DNA from 3 places in the Streptomyces sp. NPDC041940 genome. Region 2 is predicted to be linked to each of the others. Evidence: riboswitches for the same ligand, from Rfam matches in the RefSeq annotation. Region 2 holds a riboswitch; each other region holds the start of a gene.
What was found. A riboswitch is a leader RNA that binds a small molecule or an ion and turns the genes downstream of it on or off. The one in region 2 is predicted to bind cyclic di-AMP.
Positions count from the first base shown of each region.

Region 1: linked by a shared signal. The riboswitch ahead of ACZ6I3_RS05925 (M23 family metallopeptidase) and the one ahead of ACZ6I3_RS33975 (M23 family metallopeptidase) in region 2 are both predicted to bind cyclic di-AMP.
Region 3: linked by a shared signal. The riboswitch ahead of ACZ6I3_RS23710 (C40 family peptidase) and the one ahead of ACZ6I3_RS33975 (M23 family metallopeptidase) in region 2 are both predicted to bind cyclic di-AMP.

Region 1 covers NZ_JBVJBP010000002.1:281,391-284,657, forward strand. Annotated here, with positions in the region: gene ACZ6I3_RS05920 (alpha-galactosidase) at 1-1,507, shown strand, start outside; cyclic di-AMP (ydaO/yuaA leader) riboswitch at 1,820-1,976, shown strand; gene ACZ6I3_RS05925 (M23 family metallopeptidase) at 1,981-2,904, shown strand; gene ACZ6I3_RS05930 (DUF6250 domain-containing protein) at 3,083-3,267, shown strand, end outside.
Region 2 covers NZ_JBVJBP010000027.1:13,862-17,128, reverse strand. Annotated here, with positions in the region: gene ACZ6I3_RS33980 (M16 family metallopeptidase) at 1-739, shown strand, start outside; cyclic di-AMP (ydaO/yuaA leader) riboswitch at 943-1,107, shown strand; gene ACZ6I3_RS33975 (M23 family metallopeptidase) at 1,120-1,905, shown strand; gene ACZ6I3_RS33970 (GntR family transcriptional regulator) at 2,099-2,794, shown strand; gene ACZ6I3_RS33965 (HPr family phosphocarrier protein) at 2,942-3,223, opposite strand.
Region 3 covers NZ_JBVJBP010000014.1:91,727-94,993, forward strand. Annotated here, with positions in the region: gene ACZ6I3_RS23705 (SLAC1 family transporter) at 1-71, opposite strand, end outside; gene ACZ6I3_RS23710 (C40 family peptidase) at 148-1,320, opposite strand; cyclic di-AMP (ydaO/yuaA leader) riboswitch at 1,329-1,487, opposite strand; gene pcrA (DNA helicase PcrA) at 1,792-3,267, shown strand, end outside.

The sequences.
Region 1 (3,267 bases), on a different contig from region 2:
CCGCGGCCACACCTCCCACCAGCATCTGCCCTGGGTCGCCCTCGACACCGACGCGACCGAGGAGCGCGGGGAGGTCTACGGCTGCGCCCTGGGCTGGTCCGGGTCCTGGCGGATGTCGGTGGCCCAACTCCCGGACGCGCGCGTGCAGATCACCGGCGGGGCCGGGTACGACGACTCGGGCCTGCTGACGCTGGACACGGGCGAGTCGTACACGACCCCCGTCTTCGCCGGGCTCTGGAGCGACGGCGGCTTCGGCGGGGCGAGCCGCGCCTGGCACGCCTACCAGCGGACCCACGTCGTCCCGGACGCGGACCGGGACCGCCCGGTGCTGTTCAACTCCTGGGAGGCCACCGAGTTCGACATCTCCGAGGAGCAGCAGCGGGCGCTCGCCGAGCGGGCCGCCGGCATGGGCGTGGAGCTGTTCGTGGTCGACGACGGCTGGTTCGGGGCCCGGACCAGCGACCGCGCCGGACTCGGTGACTGGACGCCCAACCCCGACCGCTTCCCCGGCGGCCTGAAGCCGCTCGCCGACCATGTGCACGGCCTCGGCATGCGGTTCGGGATCTGGGTCGAGCCGGAGATGGTCAACGCGGACAGCGACCTGTACCGCGCACACCCCGACTGGGTGCAGTACCAACCCGGACGAAAGCGGACGGAATTCCGCAATCAGCTCGTGCTGAACCTCGCCCGCGAGGACGTCCAGGAGTATCTGTGGGAGCAGCTCGACGGGCTGCTCTCCAGCGCGCCGATCGACTACGTCAAGTGGGACTTCAACCGCTGCTTCAGTGACGCCGGCTGGCCGGACGACCCCTACCCGCAGCGGCTCTGGGTCGACCACGTGCGCGCCCTGTACGCCCTGCTGGACCGGCTGCGGGCGGCCCACCCCGGGGTGGCCTTCGAGTCCTGCTCGGGCGGCGGCGGCCGGATCGACCTCGGGGTGCTGGGCCGCACGGACCAGGTGTGGACCTCCGACAACACCGACCCGCTCGACCGGCTCGCCATCCAGCACGGCTTCAGTCAGATCCATCCGGCCCGGGTCATGGCCGCGTGGGTCACCGACAGCCCGAACGCCATGCTCAACCAGCGGGCCAGCTCCCTGCGGTTCCGGTTCGTCAGCGCCATGGCCGGGGTGCTCGGGGTGGGCGGCGACCTCACGCGGTGGACGGCGGAGGAGCTCGCCGAGGCGCGCGAGTGGGTGGGGCTCTACAAGGAGATCCGGCCCGTGGTGCAGCGCGGCGACCTGTACCGGCTGCGGCCCCCGGAGGGCGGCCTGAGCGCGGTGCAGTACGTCCTCGGCGACGAGGCCGTCGTCCTGGCCTGGCTCCAGGCGCAGCGCTACGGCGAGCCCGTTCCGGCGCTCCGGCTGCGGGGCCTCGACCCGGCAGCGACGTACGAATGCCTCGAAACGGGCGAAGTTCACCGAGGGGCCGTACTGGCGCATCACGGGCTGCGGGTCGGCCTGCGCGGGGACCTGGATGCCGCGGTCGTCCGCCTTAAGCGCAAGTAGCCCTTCTGTCCGAATAAGGAACTTAAGGTGTTTCGGCATAACGTGCCCCGATCGTAAAGGAGATGAGGTCGGGGTGCGTGACCATCGTCATATTCGTGACGATGCGTTGTCGTCATGTTCACGTAATTCTTGCGCTATTCAGGGGCATTGCGGAAAAACAGAGATCGGAAATCCACGCTCGGTGACGGGAAATGTGCCGACGCGTCAAGAGAACCGCCCTCACAGGGAACCGCAAGCTTGTCCCATTGCGTCTCGGTCGCTTACGTTCCACACCAATCCGGACGGACGCCTAATCCTGCCGCCGCCCGGAGCCCCACACACTCACCCGTGTATGGCAGGAGCGGGGGACCCACAGGTACGACGCCTGTTCCGGTTCCCGGAACGGCTTGGGGTTCAGCCGCACTTCGGCGCGGCCGGGCATCTCCAGCCCGCACCCGACAGCTCACCTCGCAGGCGCCGGAGAGGAATTCGCCATGCCCGCGAAGGGTAAGCACCGCCGCCCGAAGTCCCAGCGTTTCACCCGCTCCATCGCCGTCGCCGGAACCGGCGGGGCCGCCCTCGCCCTTCCGCTCATGGGTGCCGCCGGCGCCCACGCCGCCACCCCGCAGTCGGCTCCGGAAAAGGCCGTGCAGTCCGCTCCGGCACCCGAGAAGAAGGCAGCCGAAAAGGCCACGGGCGCCCACACGTACACAGTGAAGGCCGGCGACTATCTCGCGAAGATCGCCGACGACCAGCACGTCAGCGGCGGCTGGAAGAAGCTCTACAGCGACAACCGTGACGCCGTCGGCTCCGACCCGTCGATGATCCACCCGGGTCTGAAGCTCTCGGTCGGCGAGAAGGCGGCGAGCGCGCCCAAGACGCAGTCGTCCGCGCCCAAGGCGGCCGAGAAGCCGAAGGCGTCGGCTGAGAAGTCGGCCGCCACCGAGTCGTCCGCGAAGGCCGACACCGCCGCGAAGCCCGCCGCCGCCAAGCCGGCCGCCGAGGCCACCGGCTTCAGCCTCCCGGTGGACGGAGCCGGCGTCGGCACCCCGTACCACATGTCCGGCAGTATGTGGTCCAGCGGCTACCACACCGGTGTCGACTTCGTCGTCCCGACCGGCACCTCCCTCAAGGCCGTCGGCGCGGGCACGGTCGTCTCCGCCGGCTGGGGCGGCGCGTACGGCAACCAGGTCGTCATCCAGCTCGAGGACGGCAAGTACGCGCAGTACGCCCACCTGTCCCAGCTCTCCGTCTCGGCCGGCCAGACCGTGACGGCCGGGCAGCAGGTCGGCCTGTCCGGTGCGACCGGCAACGTGACCGGACCGCACCTGCACTTCGAGATCCGCACCACGCCGGACTACGGCTCGGACGTGGACCCGGTCGCCTACCTGCGCTCGCACGGCGTCTCCGTGGGCTGACCGATCGCACGACCACCTGCCTGACACGCGGCCGAAGGCCGGACCCCGATCCCCGGGTCCGGCCTTCGGTGTGTGCGGGCGTCGAACGCCCTTCGCCTCAAGGGATCGACAGGATGCGGCAGTTGGGACACAGTGATCCCGTCGTTAGCGCAAGCGCTTTCCGAAGGAGCTGTGTCCCGTGCCGACCACCCGGAGAACGTTCGGAGCCCTGGCCGCCGGAGCCGCCCTGGCCGCCCTCGCCCCGACGGCGACCGCGAACGCCGCACCCCGCCACCGTCGCCTCATCGCCCACGACGACTTCTGCCACGGCCTCGCCCAGTGGGCGACCGAGCTCCAGAACGGCGGCACCGTCACGGCCTCACG
Region 2 (3,267 bases):
CACCGGCATCGACCTCGACGCGCTGCTCGGCGACACGCTGGGCGCCTGGACCGGCTCCTCGGCCGAGCCGCGGCCGGTGCCGCCGGTGACCGCCGACGACTCGGGCCGGGTCGTCATCGTGGACCGCCCGGGCGCCGTCCAGACGCAGCTGCTGATCGGCCGGATCGGCTCGGACCGGCACGACCGCGTCTGGCCCGCCCAGGTGCTCGGCACGTACTGCCTCGGCGGCACCCTCACCTCCCGCCTGGACCGCGTCCTGCGGGAGGAGAAGGGCTACACCTACGGCGTGCGGGCGTTCGCCCAGGTCCTCAGGTCCGCCCCGGACGGGACCGGTGCCGCGATGCTCGCCATCAGCGGCTCCGTGGACACCCCCAACACGGGCCCTGCCCTCGAGGACCTCTGGACGGTGCTGCGCACCCTCGCCGCCGAGGGGCTGACCGACGCCGAGCGGGACGTCGCCGTGCAGAACCTGGTCGGCGTGGCGCCGCTCAAGTACGAGACGGCGGCGGCCGTCGCGAGCACGCTGGCGGACCAGGTCGAGCAGCACCTGCCCGACGACTACCAGGCCGCGCTGTACCGGCAGCTCGCCGCGACCGGCACCGTGGAGGCCACCGCGGCGGCCGTCAGCGCCTTCCCGGTGGACCGTCTGGTGACCGTCCTCGTCGGCGACGCGGCGCAGATCAAGGGCCCCGTGGAGGCCCTCGGCATCGGCGAAGTCGTCGTGGTCGCCGCCGAGTAGCGGGAGGCGAGCGCCACGCGCGCGGAGGGGCCCTGGTTGTCTTCTAAGGCACCAGGGCTCCTTTATGCCCGAATTGGGGCGGGAGTTTCCCGTCTGCCCTGTGGGATGCGCTACAAAAACCGGGATCCGTTTGGGAATTGAAAGTGGCGCCGCTTAGCGTCGTCCGGGCTGTTCGTCAGGCAGTGCGCCGCACCCGCGGCACCGGACAGTCATCGCCGAGTCCCCGTACGGCGCGAGCCAGGGGAGCCGGGGACCCACCGTAGTCCCTGGGGTGAATCGGACGCCCGCGCGAGTCGCGAGGGGGTCCGTAGGAGACCTTCCTGCTCCGAACCCGTCAGCTAACCCGGTAGGCGAGAGGGAAGGAAAGGAACAGCCACCACATGGCGTTCACGCGCGCCACCGGGAAGCACCGTCGTCCCAGCAGGATCCAGCGCCGCACGGCCCACGTCGCGGGTGTCGCGGCCCTCGCCACCACCGGCGTCGTCGGCACGGTGGCCGCCCCGGCCTTCGCCGCGGAGCCCGCTGCCGAGCAGACGGGCCTCACCCCGGTCGTCACCATGGGCGACACCGTGGCCCAGAAGATCGACGCCCAGGCCGTCGCCCAGAAGCAGGCGGCCGAAGAGGCCGTCGCCAAGAAGAAGGCCGAGGAGGCCGCCCGCGAGCGCGCCGCCGAGGCGGCCAAGGAGGCCAAGGAGCGCGCCGAGAAGGCCCGCGAGGCCAAGGAGCGTGCCGCCCGCGAGGCCGAGCGCAAGCGCCTCAACACCTTCGTGTCCCCGATCTCCGGCTCGTACGTCTCCACCGGCTACAAGAGCGGCGGCGCCGTCTGGTCCTCCGGCAGCCACACCGGGGTCGACTTCCACGCCTCCAGCGGCACGGCCGTCCACTCGGTCGGCATGGGTGAGGTCGTCGAGGCCGGCTGGGGCGGTTCGTACGGCAACCAGGTCGTGATCAAGATGAACGACGGGACGTACACCCAGTACGGCCACCTGTCGTCCAGCAGCGTCTCGGTGGGCCAGAAGGTCACCCCCGGCCAGCAGATCGGCCTCTCCGGCGCGACCGGCAACGTCACCGGCCCGCACCTGCACTTCGAGGCCCGCACCGGCCCCGACTACGGCTCCGACATCGACCCCGTCGCCTACCTCCGCTCGCACGGCGTGAACGTCTGAAACACCGAACGGCGACTGTCCTTCCCGAAAGCCCCGGCTCCCCGAGCCGGGGCTTTCGGCGTTCGCGACGGCCGACTGTCCAAAAAATATCCCTGATTTCCTGCCTGCCGTCGGAAATTCCGGCTCATTGCAATAGAGTCACGGAACACACGTCACCAGTCGACGTTTCACGGGGATTAAGGGGAGGTCGGTCATGCGTATTCCCGCGCACTCGGTGTGCACGGCCATCCGGGACGACATCGTCGCGGGAGTCTACGAGCGCGGCGGCCGGCTCACCGAGGAACTCCTCGCGCGCCGCTACGGCGTCTCGCGCGTCCCCGTCCGGGAGGCCCTGCGCACCCTGGAGGCCGAGGGCTTCGTGGTCACCCGGCGGCACGCGGGCGCGTGCGTCGCCGAACCCACCGAGCAGGAGGCCGCCGACCTGCTGGAGATGCGCATGCTGCTGGAGCCGCTGGGCGCCGCCCGGGCCGCCCAGCGCCGCACCGAAGCCCATCTGAAGGTCCTGCGCGGCCTGGTCCGGCTCGGCCAGGAGCGCGCCCGCCGGGGCAACAGCGACGACCTGCGCTCGCTGGGCGGCTGGTTCCACGAGACGCTCGCCCAGGCCTCCGGCAGCCCCGCGCTGACCTCGATGCTCACCCAGCTCCGGCACAAGATCGCCTGGATGTACGCCGTGGAGGCACCGGCCGGACCCGTGGAGTCCTGGGCCGAGCACGGCGCGATCGTGGACGCGGTGGCGCGCGGCGACAGCGAGCGCGCGCGGGCGGTCACGGCGCTGCACACCGAGCGCGCGACGGCCGCGCACCGGCTGCGTTTCGGCTCCGCCGGGGAGCGCGCCGAGCGTGTGAGGAACTCGCAACATGCCGTAAACACGGCAAGCCTGCGGCATTAACACGGGAGCCGTATACAAAGGGTGGGTAATTCGCGGGGGATTATTTCTGCTGCCCGCCGACAGGAAATGCACGGGAAAGGCGAAGAGCTCGCCCGATGAATTCGGACGAGCTCTTCAGGGTGCGCCGGGTCAGGCGCGGGGAAATACTCAGACGGTCTCGGGAAGCTCCTCGAGCCCCTCGGAGACCAGCTTGGCCAGCCGGTCCAGAGCGGCGTCCGCGCCCTCGGCGTCGGAGGCGAGGACGATCTCCTCGCCGCCCTGGGCGCCCAGGCCGAGGACGGCCAGCATGGAGGCCGCGTTGACGGGGTTGCCGTCTGCCTTGGCGATCGTCACCGGGACGCCTGCGGCCGTGGCGGCTCGGACGAAGATGGAAGCGGGGCGGGCGTGGAGGCCCTCGGCCCAGCCGACGTTGACGCGGCGCTCAGCCATGTGTTGCTGCCCTTCGGTGTTCAGGGTTGTCTAGACCAGTTTCC
Region 3 (3,267 bases), on a different contig from region 2:
GCCAGTACGGCGGCACTGGCCGCCGGAGCACGCTGCGCCCACCAGGCGACGGAGGGGGAGGGGCCGGGCATGGGGCCGATGCTAGGAGGCCCCGCGCGCGTTACGGGCAGGGCACGCGCGCGGGGTCCCAAAAACCTGCGAGACCCGTCAGGCCGGCCGCACCACGCTGTGGATCGACGACTCGCCGTCGTAGTAGATCGACTCCTCGCGCACGTACGTGCCGGGCTTCGGAGCGTGGATCATCATGCCGTTGCCGATGTAGATACCGACGTGGGTGACATCGTCGTAGAAGAAGACCAGGTCACCGGGCCGGGCGTCGGCCAGGGGGACCGTGGTGCCGGCGTTGACCTGGTCGTACGTCGTGCGCGGCAGGGTCACCCCGGCGGCCTTCCAGGCGGCCTGGGTGATGCCGGAGCAGTCGTAGGAGCCGGGGCCCGTGGCGCCCCAGACGTACGGCTTGCCGATCTGGGCGCGGGCGAAGGCGAGCGCCTTGTCGGCCTTGGTGGCGTACGAGGAGTCGGGCGCGGTGGACGACGAGGACGAACCGGCCGAGGACGAGCCGCTGCCCTGCTGCTGGGCGGCTTCCCGCTCCTGTTCCCGCTCCTTCTGCTGCTCGGCCTGCTGCCGGGCCAGCTCGGCGGCCTTGCGGGCGGCCTCCTGCTGCTTCTCCTTCTCGATCGCCGCGAGCCGCGCCTTCTCCTCGGCGGTCAGCTTCGACAGCAGCTCGCGCGCGTCGGCTAGCTTCCTCTGTACGGTCGCCTTGGCCGTCTTCAGGTCGCCCTGTGACTCGGTGAGCGTCTCGAGGCTCTCGGTGGCCTCCTGACGCTTCTCCATCGTCTCTGACTGCTGGGTGACGTAGTCGTCGACCGCCACCTTCTGACGGCCGGTCATCCGGTCCATCAGCTGGGTCTGGTCGAAGTAGTCCTGCGGGGTGTCCGCGAGCAGGAACGTGGCGGTGTCCGGGGCGGAGGCGCCGGTGCGGTACTGGGCGGCGGCGAAGGTGCCCAGCTCCTCCCGTGCCTCGTTGAGCTTCTCGGTGCGCTGGGCGACGTCGTCGAGGAGGGTGTCTACGCGCTTGCGCTGCTTGGCGGTCTTCTCCTTGGCCCCGTTGTACTTCTCGGTCGCGGACCCCGCCTGGCGGTAGAGGTCGTCTACCTTCTTCTCGACTTCCTCCAGGCTGGGCTTGTCGTCGGCCTCGGGGGCGGCGTTGGCCGACTGGGACAGCAGGGCCACGGAGGTGAGGGCCGCCGTTGCGAGGGCGGGGGTCCGTATTCCTGCCACGCGCGAACCCGTAGGACGCGACTTGCGGTGCGACGCCAAGGGAGGCGACTCCTTCCATGCTCCGCCTACCGGGTTAGCTGTCGGGTTCGGGCGGGTGCTTCGGAAGGGTTGCCCTACGGCCTGCTCCGGAAAGGGAGTCGGGCCGATTCACCCCGGGGGTCTCGGTGGGTCCCCGGCTCTGGCTGCCGCTGCGGCACGCCGGACTCGGCGGAGGCCACGCGGCCCGGCGACGTTCGCCGGTGGGGGTCGTGTGACCTCCTCGCACGGTAGCCAACTCGTGTGGCCCTTGTGAAGGTTGATGGGTGATATGCCCGATACATTTCCGTGACCTTGCTCATGAACATCGCCGAGAGTGATCAATCGAGGGGGATTGGTCACCGTTCGGGAGTAATTGTGAAGGCTGTAGCGGCCTGTGTTCGAGCGCTCCTGGAGGGTGACAGGGGGGTCGTTTCGGCGATGTTCTCAGGGCGGCGGCGGGCTGTCAGTGCGGCGCCCTAGACTCGGAGAGCGATGAGCAGCCTCTTTGACGACAGCTTCCTGGCGGACCTCCAGGCCCAGCGGGGCCCCGCGGACGAGCCCCCGCCGCCGCCCGAGGACGATCACGGACCGGAGCACGTTCCGGACGATCTGTTCGGCGGGAAGTTCGACGTGCCGCCGGACCGCGACGCCTACTACCGGGACGGCGCCGCCCGCCCGCCGGTGGACGCCGCCGCGCTCCTGGAGGGGCTGAACGACAACCAGCGCGCCGCCGTGACGCACTCCGGCTCCCCGCTGCTCATCGTGGCCGGCGCCGGCTCCGGCAAGACCCGCGTGCTCACGCACCGCATCGCCCACCTGCTCGCCGAGCGGCACGTCCACCCGGGCCAGATCCTCGCCATCACCTTCACCAACAAGGCCGCAGGCGAGATGAAGGAGCGCGTGGAGCAGCTCGTCGGCCCGCGCGCGAACGCCATGTGGGTGATGACGTTCCACAGCGCCTGCGTGCGCATCCTGCGCCGGGAGAGCAAGCGGCTCGGCTTCACGTCGAGCTTCTCGATCTACGACGCCGCCGACTCCAAGCGCTTGATGGCCCTGGTCTGCCGCGACCTGGACCTCGACCCCAAGCGCTTCCCGCCGAAGTCCTTCAGCGCCAAGATCAGCAACCTGAAGAACGAGCTGATCGACGAGGAGGACTTCGCCGCCCAGGCCGCCGACGGCTTCGAGAAGACCCTCGCCCAGGCCTACGCGATGTACCAGTCGCGGCTGCGCGAGGCGAACGCCCTCGACTTCGACGACCTGATCATGACGACGGTCAATCTGCTGCGCGCCTTCCCGGACGTCGCCGAGCACTACCACCGCCGCTTCCGCCACGTCCTCGTGGACGAGTACCAGGACACCAACCACGCCCAGTACGCCCTCGTCCGGGAGCTCGTGGGCACCTCCGAGCACCCCGTCGACGTACCGCCCAGCGCGGACGACCTGCCGCCCGCCGAGCTGTGCGTGGTGGGTGACGCCGACCAGTCGATCTACGCCTTCCGCGGCGCGACGATCCGCAACATCCTCCAGTTCGAGGAGGACTACCCGGACGCGACGACGATCCTGCTGGAGCAGAACTACCGCTCCACGCAGACGATCCTGAGCGCGGCCAACGCGGTCATCGAGCGCAACGAGTCCCGCCGCCCCAAGAACCTGTGGACCAACGCGGGCACGGGCGCGCAGATCACCGGCTACGTCGCCGACACCGAGCACGACGAGGCGCAGTTCGTCGCCGACGAGATAGACCGTCTCACCGACGCGGGCGAGGCGAAGGCGGGCGACGTCGCCGTCTTCTACCGCACCAACGCCCAGTCCCGTGTCTTCGAAGAGATCTTCATCCGCGTCGGCCTGCCCTACAAGGTCGTCGGCGGCGTCCGCTTCTACGAGCGCAAGGAGGTCCGGGACGTCCTGGCCTACCTGCGCGTGCTGGCCAACCCGGAGGACTCGGTGCCGCTGCGCCGGATCCTCAAC